Regions from separate parts of the Bacillus hominis genome, predicted to be linked through region 1. Evidence: riboswitches for the same ligand, from Rfam matches in the RefSeq annotation. Region 1 holds a riboswitch; the other holds the start of a gene.
The links. A riboswitch is a leader RNA that binds a small molecule or an ion and turns the genes downstream of it on or off. The one in region 1 is predicted to bind lysine.
Positions count from the first base shown of each region.

Region 2: another riboswitch for lysine. It lies ahead of lysA (diaminopimelate decarboxylase); the one in region 1 lies ahead of QUF93_RS06695 (amino acid permease).

Region 1 is NZ_JAUCFS010000005.1:821,925-827,262, reverse strand. It holds gene QUF93_RS06710 (ABC transporter ATP-binding protein) at 1-214, opposite strand, end outside; gene gapN (NADP-dependent glyceraldehyde-3-phosphate dehydrogenase) at 824-2,263, shown strand; gene racE (glutamate racemase) at 2,315-3,142, opposite strand; lysine riboswitch at 3,343-3,524, shown strand; gene QUF93_RS06695 (amino acid permease) at 3,671-5,095, shown strand; gene QUF93_RS06690 (ABC transporter permease) at 5,156-5,338, shown strand, end outside.
Region 2 is NZ_JAUCFS010000005.1:1,355,114-1,360,451, forward strand. It holds gene QUF93_RS09300 (NAD(P)-dependent oxidoreductase) at 1-109, shown strand, start outside; gene pssA (CDP-diacylglycerol--serine O-phosphatidyltransferase) at 142-843, opposite strand; gene QUF93_RS09310 (LTA synthase family protein) at 1,009-2,895, opposite strand; gene QUF93_RS09315 (DUF3888 domain-containing protein) at 3,157-3,552, shown strand; lysine riboswitch at 3,641-3,822, shown strand; gene lysA (diaminopimelate decarboxylase) at 4,002-5,318, shown strand.

The DNA.
Region 1 (5,338 bases):
ACCCACCAATCGTTACTCCAAGTAAAATAAAAATATATTGCATAATCGCCTCGTTCGTTAAGGCTCCTGTTTTAATATTATCAATTGTAATCCCTAACACTTTCGGAGGAATTACCTCTATCACGTTTACAATTAAAAGCACCCCAATTGCGATACTGTACCTTCTCCAATGCTCCCTAAAAAACCAGCTTAACTTTAGTAATACTGAAAACAATATAACCTCTCCTTTCTCGTTTTCGTTTGATTCACATTTCTTTATCCGCTATCCAAACCCATCACATTTACATTTCGTAAGCCATACAATTTCATCACATTTTTCCACCTTCCAAATATTTATTTTAAGTAACCATACAAAGTATGGAAACAAGGAAAATAAACAAAAAAAAGCATACCGCCGCTTGACGATATGCAAAAGAATGCATAAAAGCGTACGTTACGATATACGCAACGTACGCTTCTCATAAGACAAAAAGGTCCTATATATCCGCACGGGTTGCGTAATGATATGAATGTTTTCCACCGTTTAACAGAGCTAAGCCCATTACATTTACGATTACAATCATTACGCACACCCCCTTCATTTATTTTCCATTTATAATCTTACAACTTTATTGAGTATTCTGTCAATTATTTTTTTACATATAAAATTAAAATACACAATGAATCCATTTGAAATAAGAGAATCTTCTGTAAGAAAGGGCATACAAAATAAAAAAATAATAAGAAATCGTTTTCACAAACATTTCATTTGAAAAATATTATCAAACCACCTACAATCACCTTATACTCACTCTTACAAGTTGCTATTTTAGGAGGACTAATCATGACAACTAGCAATACGTACAAATTTTATTTAAACGGAGAATGGAGAGAAAGCTCTTCAGGTCAAACAATCGAAATTCCATCTCCATACTTACACGAAGTAATTGGTCAAGTACAAGCAATTACTCGTGGAGAAGTAGATGAAGCAATTGCATCTGCAAAAGAAGCTCAAAAATCATGGGCTGACGCTTCTCTACAAGATCGCGCAAAATACTTATATAAATGGGCTGATGAGCTCGTAAATATGCAAGATGAAATTGCCGATATCATTATGAAAGAAGTCGGTAAAGGATATAAAGATGCAAAAAAAGAAGTTGTTCGTACAGCTGACTTCATTCGTTACACGATTGAAGAAGCTCTTCATATGCACGGAGAAAGCATGATGGGCGATAGCTTCCCTGGCGGAACGAAATCTAAACTTGCGATTATCCAACGCGCACCACTTGGTGTTGTATTAGCGATCGCACCATTTAACTACCCAGTAAACTTATCTGCTGCAAAACTTGCACCAGCATTAATTATGGGTAACGCTGTTATTTTCAAACCAGCAACTCAAGGTGCAATTAGCGGTATTAAAATGGTTGAAGCACTTCATAAAGCTGGCCTTCCAAAAGGGCTTGTAAACGTAGCTACAGGACGCGGTTCGGTAATTGGTGACTACTTAGTAGAACACGAAGGCATTAATATGGTATCGTTCACAGGTGGTACAAACACAGGTAAACATTTAGCGAAAAAAGCTGCGATGATTCCACTTGTATTAGAACTTGGTGGTAAAGACCCTGGTATCGTTCGTGAAGATGCTGACTTACAAGATGCTGCAAACCATATCGTAAGCGGTGCATTCTCTTACTCTGGTCAACGTTGTACAGCTATTAAACGTGTACTTGTACACGAAAACGTAGCGGACGAGCTTGTTAGCTTATTAAAAGCGCAAGTAGCTGAGCTATCAGTTGGATCTCCAGAACAAGACAGCACAATCGTTCCATTAATAGACGACAAATCTGCTGACTTCGTTCAAGGTTTAGTTGACGACGCTGTTGAAAAAGGTGCAACGATCGTTATCGGTAACAAACGTGAGCGTAACTTAATTTACCCAACATTAATCGACCACGTAACAGAAGAAATGAAAGTTGCTTGGGAAGAGCCATTCGGCCCAATCCTTCCAATCATCCGTGTTTCTTCAGATGAACAAGCAATTGAAATTGCTAACAAATCAGAGTTCGGCTTGCAAGCAAGTGTCTTCACAAAAGACATTAACAAAGCATTTGCAATTGCTAACAAAATCGAAACTGGTTCTGTTCAAATTAACGGACGCACAGAGCGCGGCCCTGACCACTTCCCATTCATCGGTGTAAAAGGTTCAGGTATGGGCGCACAAGGTATTCGTAAGAGCCTTGAGTCTATGACACGCGAAAAAGTAACTGTATTAAACTTAGTTTAATCTTATATGTAGAAGCTGATCTAGTTTTAGATCAGCTTCTTTTTATACAATTTAGTTCACGAGTTGTTTTTCCATAGGTAAATTCACACATTCTACAGAAATTTGATACCCTAGCCATCGCTCAGCAATATGTTCAAATGATGAAACAGAGCCTGTCGTAAAAAATCGATGCTTTGGATTAAGATTGTCAGACAGAATTCCTTTGTGCTGTAAAATGGTGCTTAACTCTATCGCTGTTTCTTCTGCAGAACTAATAATCGTCACAGCCTCTCCTAACTCCTTTTTTATATAGGACTCTAACAGTGGATAATGCGTACACCCAAGAATTAACGTATCTATATCTTCTTTCGTTAATGGCAGTAAACCTTGTTTCACTTGCTGCATTACATATGCTGTGTCTTCTAATTGATTTTCTACAACTGTAGCTAAAGTCGGACATGCATGACTATGCACTTCCAAATATGTATCCAGCTCGTGTAATGCTTGTTCGTACATATTAGATTTTATCGTACCTACAGTTCCAATTACTCCAATTCTCCCTTTCTTTGTCACTTTAATTGCAGCTCTTGCTCCCGGATGTATAACGCCAATAACTGGAATAGAAAGTGCTTCTTGCAAATCAGTCAATGCAGCAGCTGCACCAGTATTACATGCTACCACTAAAGCTTTTAATGGAAACTGCTTGAGGAACTCAACCATTTCAAATATGAAAGATTGTACCTCCTCTACACTTCTTGGCCCATACGGACAACGCTCATTATCACCAATATAGTAAATGCTCTCTTTAGGCAATTGACGCATAATCTCACTCGCAACTGTTAATCCCCCAACTCCCGAATCTAACACACCTATTACTGAATGTTTATGACATGTAGACATATACTTCATCCCCTTTTCAATCATCTAGCGCTAATAACATTTATTATATTATGAAAATTCAATATTACATAATAATCCCTCTCCCTTTTAATCACAAACTCTTCTCTATAATCTGATTATTGCTATATCCATTGACGTATAAAAATTCATTTGTTACTCTTAAATACGTTAATTTAATATTTAAATCCTCATTCGTATCTCGGTGAGGTAGAGGTTGCAGTCATTAAGAGTATCATTTCAGGAGATGTAGTGGCATTGATGAAGAAATGAGAAAGGAATGATTGCCGAAGTAAGTCGTGTCCACCATGCACACTTGCTGGGTCTGCATTTAATAAGTGCAGAACTGTCACAAACGTTTCGTTTGTGGAGAGCTATCGAGAGGTATGTCGTGGGTTTCTTATAAGATAGAAAGCATGTAGCGGCAAATTACGTGCTTTTTTTGTTTTGTTTGGAACTTCTCTTCCCTAATCGGAAGACATACATATCTCCTCGCTTGACTTGGTTATACTAACTTTGGAGGTATTTTCTATGCAACAAAAAAAATGGGGCTTTTGGGTACTAACAGCTTTCGTTGTCGGTAACATGGTTGGCGCTGGTATTTTCATGGTGCCAAGTACGTTGGCACAAACAGCTAGCCCTCTCGGTGTTACTTTAGCTTGGTTAACAACAGGGTTTGGTGTTTTAATGCTAGCTCTTGTTTTCGGTAATTTAGCAATTCGTCGTCCTGATTTAACGACAGGACCACAAAGTCATGCATATGCTTTATTCTCATCACCAAAAAAGAAAAAAATGGCTGGTTTCAGCATAGTATGGGGATATTGGGTTGCAAACTGGGCAAGTAACGTTGCCATTATCACATCTTTTGCGGGATATTTATCGCTCTTCTTCCCGATTATGAAAGATACACGACTATTGTTTTCAATCGGCTCTTTCAATATAGAAGTTGGAAAACTAATTACATTTACTATTTGTTCTGTCTTACTATGGGGCACACATTTAATTTTAACAAACGGTGTAAACGGCGCTGGGAAATTAAACTTCCTTGCAACAACAACGAAAGTAACCGGATTCCTTCTATTCATCATTGTTACGTTATTTGCATTCGAAGCTTCAAAATTTGGGCAATGGTACACACCGATGATCGATAAAGAAGGCGTATCACATGGTCTCCTTTCACAAGTAAACTTAGCTGCTCTTACAACACTTTGGGCATTTATCGGGATTGAATCAGCCGTTCTTTTATCAAACCGAGCTACCTCTCCCAAAACGGTAAAACGTGCGACTGTTGCTGGTTTACTAATAACAGTTGCAATTTATTTAGGAATTACAATTTTAACAATGGGTGTACTTCACGTTGATAAATTACAAGCTTCTGAACGTCCATTAGCAGATGCATTAAACGCTGCAATGGGTCACGGCGGCGGGAAACTTATGGCATTACTTGCTCTTACTTCCCTATTCGGTTCCATATTAGGCTGGATTTTATTAAGCTCAGAAGTACCTTATCAAGCAGCAAAAGAAGGTTTCTTCCCTTCCTTCTTCGCAAAAACAAATAAAAAAGGAAGTCCAATTCATTCACTACGATTAACAAACATTATGTCGCAAGTGTTCTTATTCTCAACATTATCAGGAACCATTGCGGAAGCTTATACATTCGTTATTACCGTATCAACACTGGCCTATCTCATTCCATATCTCGTTTCACCAATCTTCCAGTTAAAACTAGTCGCAACTGGTGAAACGTATAAAAATGAAATGCGGGCAAGAATTACAGATGGCATAGTCGCAGTTATCGCACTTTGCTATGCACTATGGGTTATTAAAACAGGCGCATCCGATATTAAAACATTCCTTCTCGGAATTGGTCTATTCGTAATTGGCTTTGCCTTCTATCCATTAATGAATCGTGATCAGAAAAAAAATAAAGAAAAGAAAAACGAGCAAGTTGCGTAACGCAATTTGCTCGTTTTTTGCTTAATAAAACATATATAATAGAAAAAAGAGGTGAAAAACATGTCAATCGAATCACTATGGAGCTCTCGCTTTCAACAACATATTCAAAATGCCATCACATATTTTGCACGTATGATTAACGGTTTACTATATAGCTTCATCTTCGTCTCATGTGTAGGTGCATATTATTACGCCAAGTTTCTTAAAACGGATCCTTCTAAAGGAATATCTTTATTACTCATC
Region 2 (5,338 bases), 530 kb from region 1:
TGAAACTCGTGATGCGATGGCTGAAATGGCAGTTAGAAATATTTTAGCTGTATTAAATGGTGAAGAACCAGTAACACCTGTAAATCAAAAAGTATTAGTTACAAAATAAAAAGAAACCTTCCAATTTCGGAAGGTTTCTTTTTATTTTTCTTTATTTTCTTTTTTAGATGGTCTTTGTCTAAGAAATTGAGATAGCATATACAAAATATATAGTGGAATGGCAATGAATAAGAAAACAGAAAAATTACCAAAACCTGTTTGGTACATTGTGATAATGCTTCCGACTAAAAATAGTGTAATAATGATGCTATATCGTGGAATTGGTACATCTTTTAAACTTGGGATACGAATACGACTTACCATTAAAAATGCGAACGTTACAAATACTGTAATAAGAACGATTTTTGGAATGGTATTTGAAAATAATGTTAGGAAAGCGACAAGCCCTCCTGCTGCAGTAATCGGAACTCCAGTGAAATATTTCATAGAAGTAGAAGATGGTGTTACATTAAATCGTGCTAAGCGATATGCTCCAAACAGTGGGAATAATCCCGCTATGTATAGTCCAATGATTCCGTAGTTGGAAAAAGATGTGTAATACATTAAAACAGCAGGTGCTGCGCCAAATGTTACAACATCTGCGAGTGAATCAAGCTCTTTCCCCATTTGTGAATCAACGCGTAATAAACGAGCAACACGCCCATCAAGACTATCTAACATCATCCCGATAAGTACTAAAATAGCAGCTGATTTATAATATCCTAAAGATGCATAGCCGATTGATAAAAATCCGCTATATAAATTTCCGAGCGTAAATAAGTTTGGAATAGCTGCTCTATACAAAATCTGATCCCTTGCTTTCTGTTATAAATTCTTAATTAGTGTATGAAAGTTTACTTATTTTATCATACCATAAATTTCTTTCTCATACGAAAGAAATTCCCAATTTGTGAAAGATTTGAAGTGTAAGTAAAAAAGAAGCAACTTTTCACAAAGTTGCTTCCTACATTATTCAAATTTCGTTGTCATCGTTCCAGTTTTATATCGATTGTTAGGATCGAATCGTAATAAATCTCCATAAATCAGTTTGTCAGAGAGTTTTAAATCTGTTTTTGCTTTTTCAATATACGGCTGACATAGTGATACATCTGCCTCTTCACCTGAGCTTTTTTTGTAGCACACATTTTTTGTATACACATAATCCTCTGTTACAAAACTACCATCGCGCATTACCATAAGTGGATCTTTTTCTTTTATAAATAAGTCAGTTCCAAATTCAACTGATTGATTCGTTTTAATACCAAGTAAATGAAGCAGCGTTGGTTTAATATCGATTTGACCGGATACTTTAGAAATGACTTTTCCTTCTTGACCAGGTACATGAATGATGAGAGGGACGCGTTGTAATTGCATCGCATCAAACGGTGTAATAGCGTCTTTCCCAAGGAACTGAGCCATAGCTGCGTTATGGTTTTCGGAAATACCGTAATGATCACCATAAATGACAATAACGGAATTGTCGTACAGTCCTTCTGCCTTTAATTGATTAATAAATAATTTAAGAGCTTCATCTGTGTAACGAACTGTTGGGAAGTAGCGGTTTAAAACAGCACTTTCCGAATTAAACTCATCAACATATTGATCTTCTGGATTTAGAAGAAACGGAAAATGGTTTGTTAAAGTAATAAATTTTGTATAGAACGGCTGCGGTAAAGATTTTAGTTTTGGAATAGATTGCTCAAAGAACTCTTTATCTTTTAATCCCCAACCGACAGACATTTGTTCCGTGCCTACGTAATCATTTAAATTAAAATAGCGATCATATCCAAGTGCAGGATACATTACATCACGATTCCAAAATGTTTTATCGTTTGAATGGAAGACAGCAGAAGAATATCCGTATTTCTTTAATTGTTCTGGTGTGGCTGTATATTCATTTGTTGCATGAGTAAAGAACACAGAACCACGATCTAACGGATAAAGTGAGTTTTCCACGATAAATTCAGCATCAGAAGTTTTACCTTGTCCAGTTTGATGATAGAAGTTATCGAAATAAAAACTATCTTTAATAAATTCGTTTAAAAATGGAGTGATTTCTTTTCCATTTATTTTTTTATTAATAACAAAACTTTGTGTAGATTCCATTGAAATTAAAATTACATTTTTCCCTTTTGCAGCTCCAAATAAGTTTTTATCTACGTGTTTATCTTTTGCGTCAGTATAGTTTTTAATCTCAGAGAATCCGTCCCCACTTGCAAATACACGTTCAGCTGAAGATTTAGATTGGAGTGTAATATCAAATAGATGATATGTGTATAAACCTAAATTTTTCACGACAGTTTGACGGTCAAATGAGCGTGAGAACATTTGTGGCTTATAAATAACTGAAACGACAATTTGCAGTGCCAATATCGCTGTTACACCACTAAAGAAAGTTCGCTTTTCAGAGCGTGAAAGTGGTGTTTTGTCACAAAATGCCGGGAATTTACGTGATATAAACATTAAAATAATTGCATCCGCAAATAAAAGTAATGTTTTATACGTAAAGAGTTCTTTAATGCTCGTTCCTAAATCAGCCATATTATTTGTTTGGAATAAAACGGGGAAAGTAACGAAATCATCATAAAACCCGTAAAACATTGCATTTCCAAATAAAATAAATGACAGAACAAAACTAATTCCAATAATAATTCGGTTGCGGTGCTTAGATGCAAGTAAAGCGAAACCGAAAAATAAAAGTAATGAAGCTAGTGGATTAATAAAAAGCATAAATTCTTCAAAGAAGTTATCAATTTTAATATCGAATGCTAGCTTGTACACAATATATGTTTTAATCCATAATAAAACGACTGCAACGAGTGCAAATCGCAGTTTTGGAAACAAATGTTTTAGCATAATATACTCCTCTCTTAAAATCATGACAGTTCCTGTGAGTTTGTTTGAAAAGTGTCTCACTTTATATATACGAACAGTCCTTTATTATTATGATTATTATACTATGAGTATCATTATACGAAAATAAAAGAGGGTTGTGGGCCTTTTTTGCAACAATTGAGTAGAAAAAGCGAAGTGGGAGACAATAAAATGGAATTTCTATGTATGATTATTATCATTCGTTAAACATGGAAAGTATTGCGTAATGATAAGGAGGTTATGATGCGAAAATTATTATATTTTATAGTATGCATTAGTTTTATGCTTTTTGCTTCACCGAGTGTGTCAATAGCCCAATATGATGCACCCCTTATGGAAGATGCACTTTATTCTGTTTTATTTCCAAAAATAAATAAAGCAATTGAAAAACAATATGGGACCTTGAAACCTTATCAATGTCCTAAAATTATTAGTATAAAAAAAGTGTATAGTGGTACATATTTATTTCAAGCAATTATTGAAGTAACGAAGTATGAACAGGTTGGAGGGAAAATTCTTCCCCCATTTGAAAAAGTAGCAATTACATTTAATAACGAAGAAGGCGAATGGGAAGTAACAAAGATTATAGTAAAGCGCTTACCAAACGATGCGAAACTAAACTGTAAAAAAACAATATAAAAAATTGTTTGACAAATAAAATGTTCCTTTGGTATTGTTAATAGCAACATTAGATGTTTGAAAATTAAATAGACTTACCTCATCTACTCTCAAAGGTAGAGGCCGCGATAGGAAAGAGTAAGCTATGTGAGATTTAGTGGAATCTGTGATCATAGGTTGAAAGGGACTATTGCCGAAATATAAGAATGACCACCTTATTCTTATATTGGGACTACATTGAATAAATGTAGTACTGTCATAATATTTATTTTATGGAGAGCTATTTGGAGATGTTGATGCGGTTTCTTATTTGAGAAGATAACAACTCGTTTATTTTTTCAATATATATTTTTCCTAATAAGAAACGCGTGTGAACATTGTTCCGCGCGTTTTTTGTCTATCTAAAAGCGTGCTGCAATGAATAGAAGATTGGGGTTATGAGTTTTAGAGGAAATAAGGGAGGAATTCAAATGTATTTACACGGCACAAGCCGAATCAATGGGCAAGGACACTTAGAAATTGGAGGGTGCGATACGACGCAACTAGCAAAAGAATACGGAACACCACTTTATGTATACGATGAAGAGTCAATTCGAGGGAAATGTCGTGCGTTTCATCGTGCTTTTAAAGAAAGTGGTTTCTCTTATCAAGTAGCATATGCTAGCAAGGCGTTCTTGTGCATGGAGATGTGCCGAGTAGCTCGTGAAGAGAATATGTCTTTAGATGTTGTTTCTGGAGGAGAATTATATACTGCGCTCCAAGCAGGGTTTCCTGCATCGCGTATTCATTTTCACGGAAATAATAAAACAGAAGAAGAAATGATTATGGCTCTTCAGGCAAATATCGGTTGTTTTGTAGTAGACAATTTCTTAGAATTAGAAATTTTACATGATTTAGCAGTGCAACATGGGAAATTTGTGAACATATTAATCCGTGTAACGCCTGGAGTAGAGGCACATACACACGAATATATAACAACAGGTCAAGAGGATTCGAAATTTGGATTTGGTGTTTCAAATGGTCAAGCGATGCAAGCAATTGAGCTTGCCTTGCAAAAATCAAATTATAATGTGTTAGGAATTCACTCGCATATTGGATCCCAAATATTTGAAACGGCTGGATTTGTTCGAGCAATTGAAGTACTCCGCCAATTTTTAGAAGAAGTGAGAGAGCGAACACATTATGTGATGAAAGTATTAAATGTGGGCGGAGGTTTCGGTATACGTTATACGGAATCAGATACACCGTTAACACTTGAAACGTATGTGCACGCTGTAACGAGTACGATAAGCGAACAATTTACACTATGTGAATATCCGCTTCCAGAAATATGGATTGAACCAGGTCGTAGTATCGTAGGTGATGCTGGAACAACACTTTATACAGTCGGATCGGTGAAAGATATTCCTGGCATTCGAAAATATGTTTCAGTCGATGGTGGAATGACAGATAATTTAAGACCGGCTCTATATGGAGCTCGTTATGAGGCAATGTTGGCGAATCGAGGAAATGATGAAAATGAGGAACTCGTTTCGATTGCTGGGAAATGCTGTGAAAGTGGAGATATGCTTATTTGGGATATTAATCTCCCGAAAGTTGCTTCTTCTGATTTACTAGCGATTTCATGTACAGGTGCATATGGGTACTCGATGGCGAATAATTATAATCGTATTCGTAGACCAGCTGTCGTTTTTGCAAAAGGTGGGACATCACAAATTGTTGTAGAGCGTGAAACATATGAAAATATTATTGGGAACGATCGCATACGTATTAAAGAGCTGGTGTGAATGAGAAAGAAGGAGTTGTC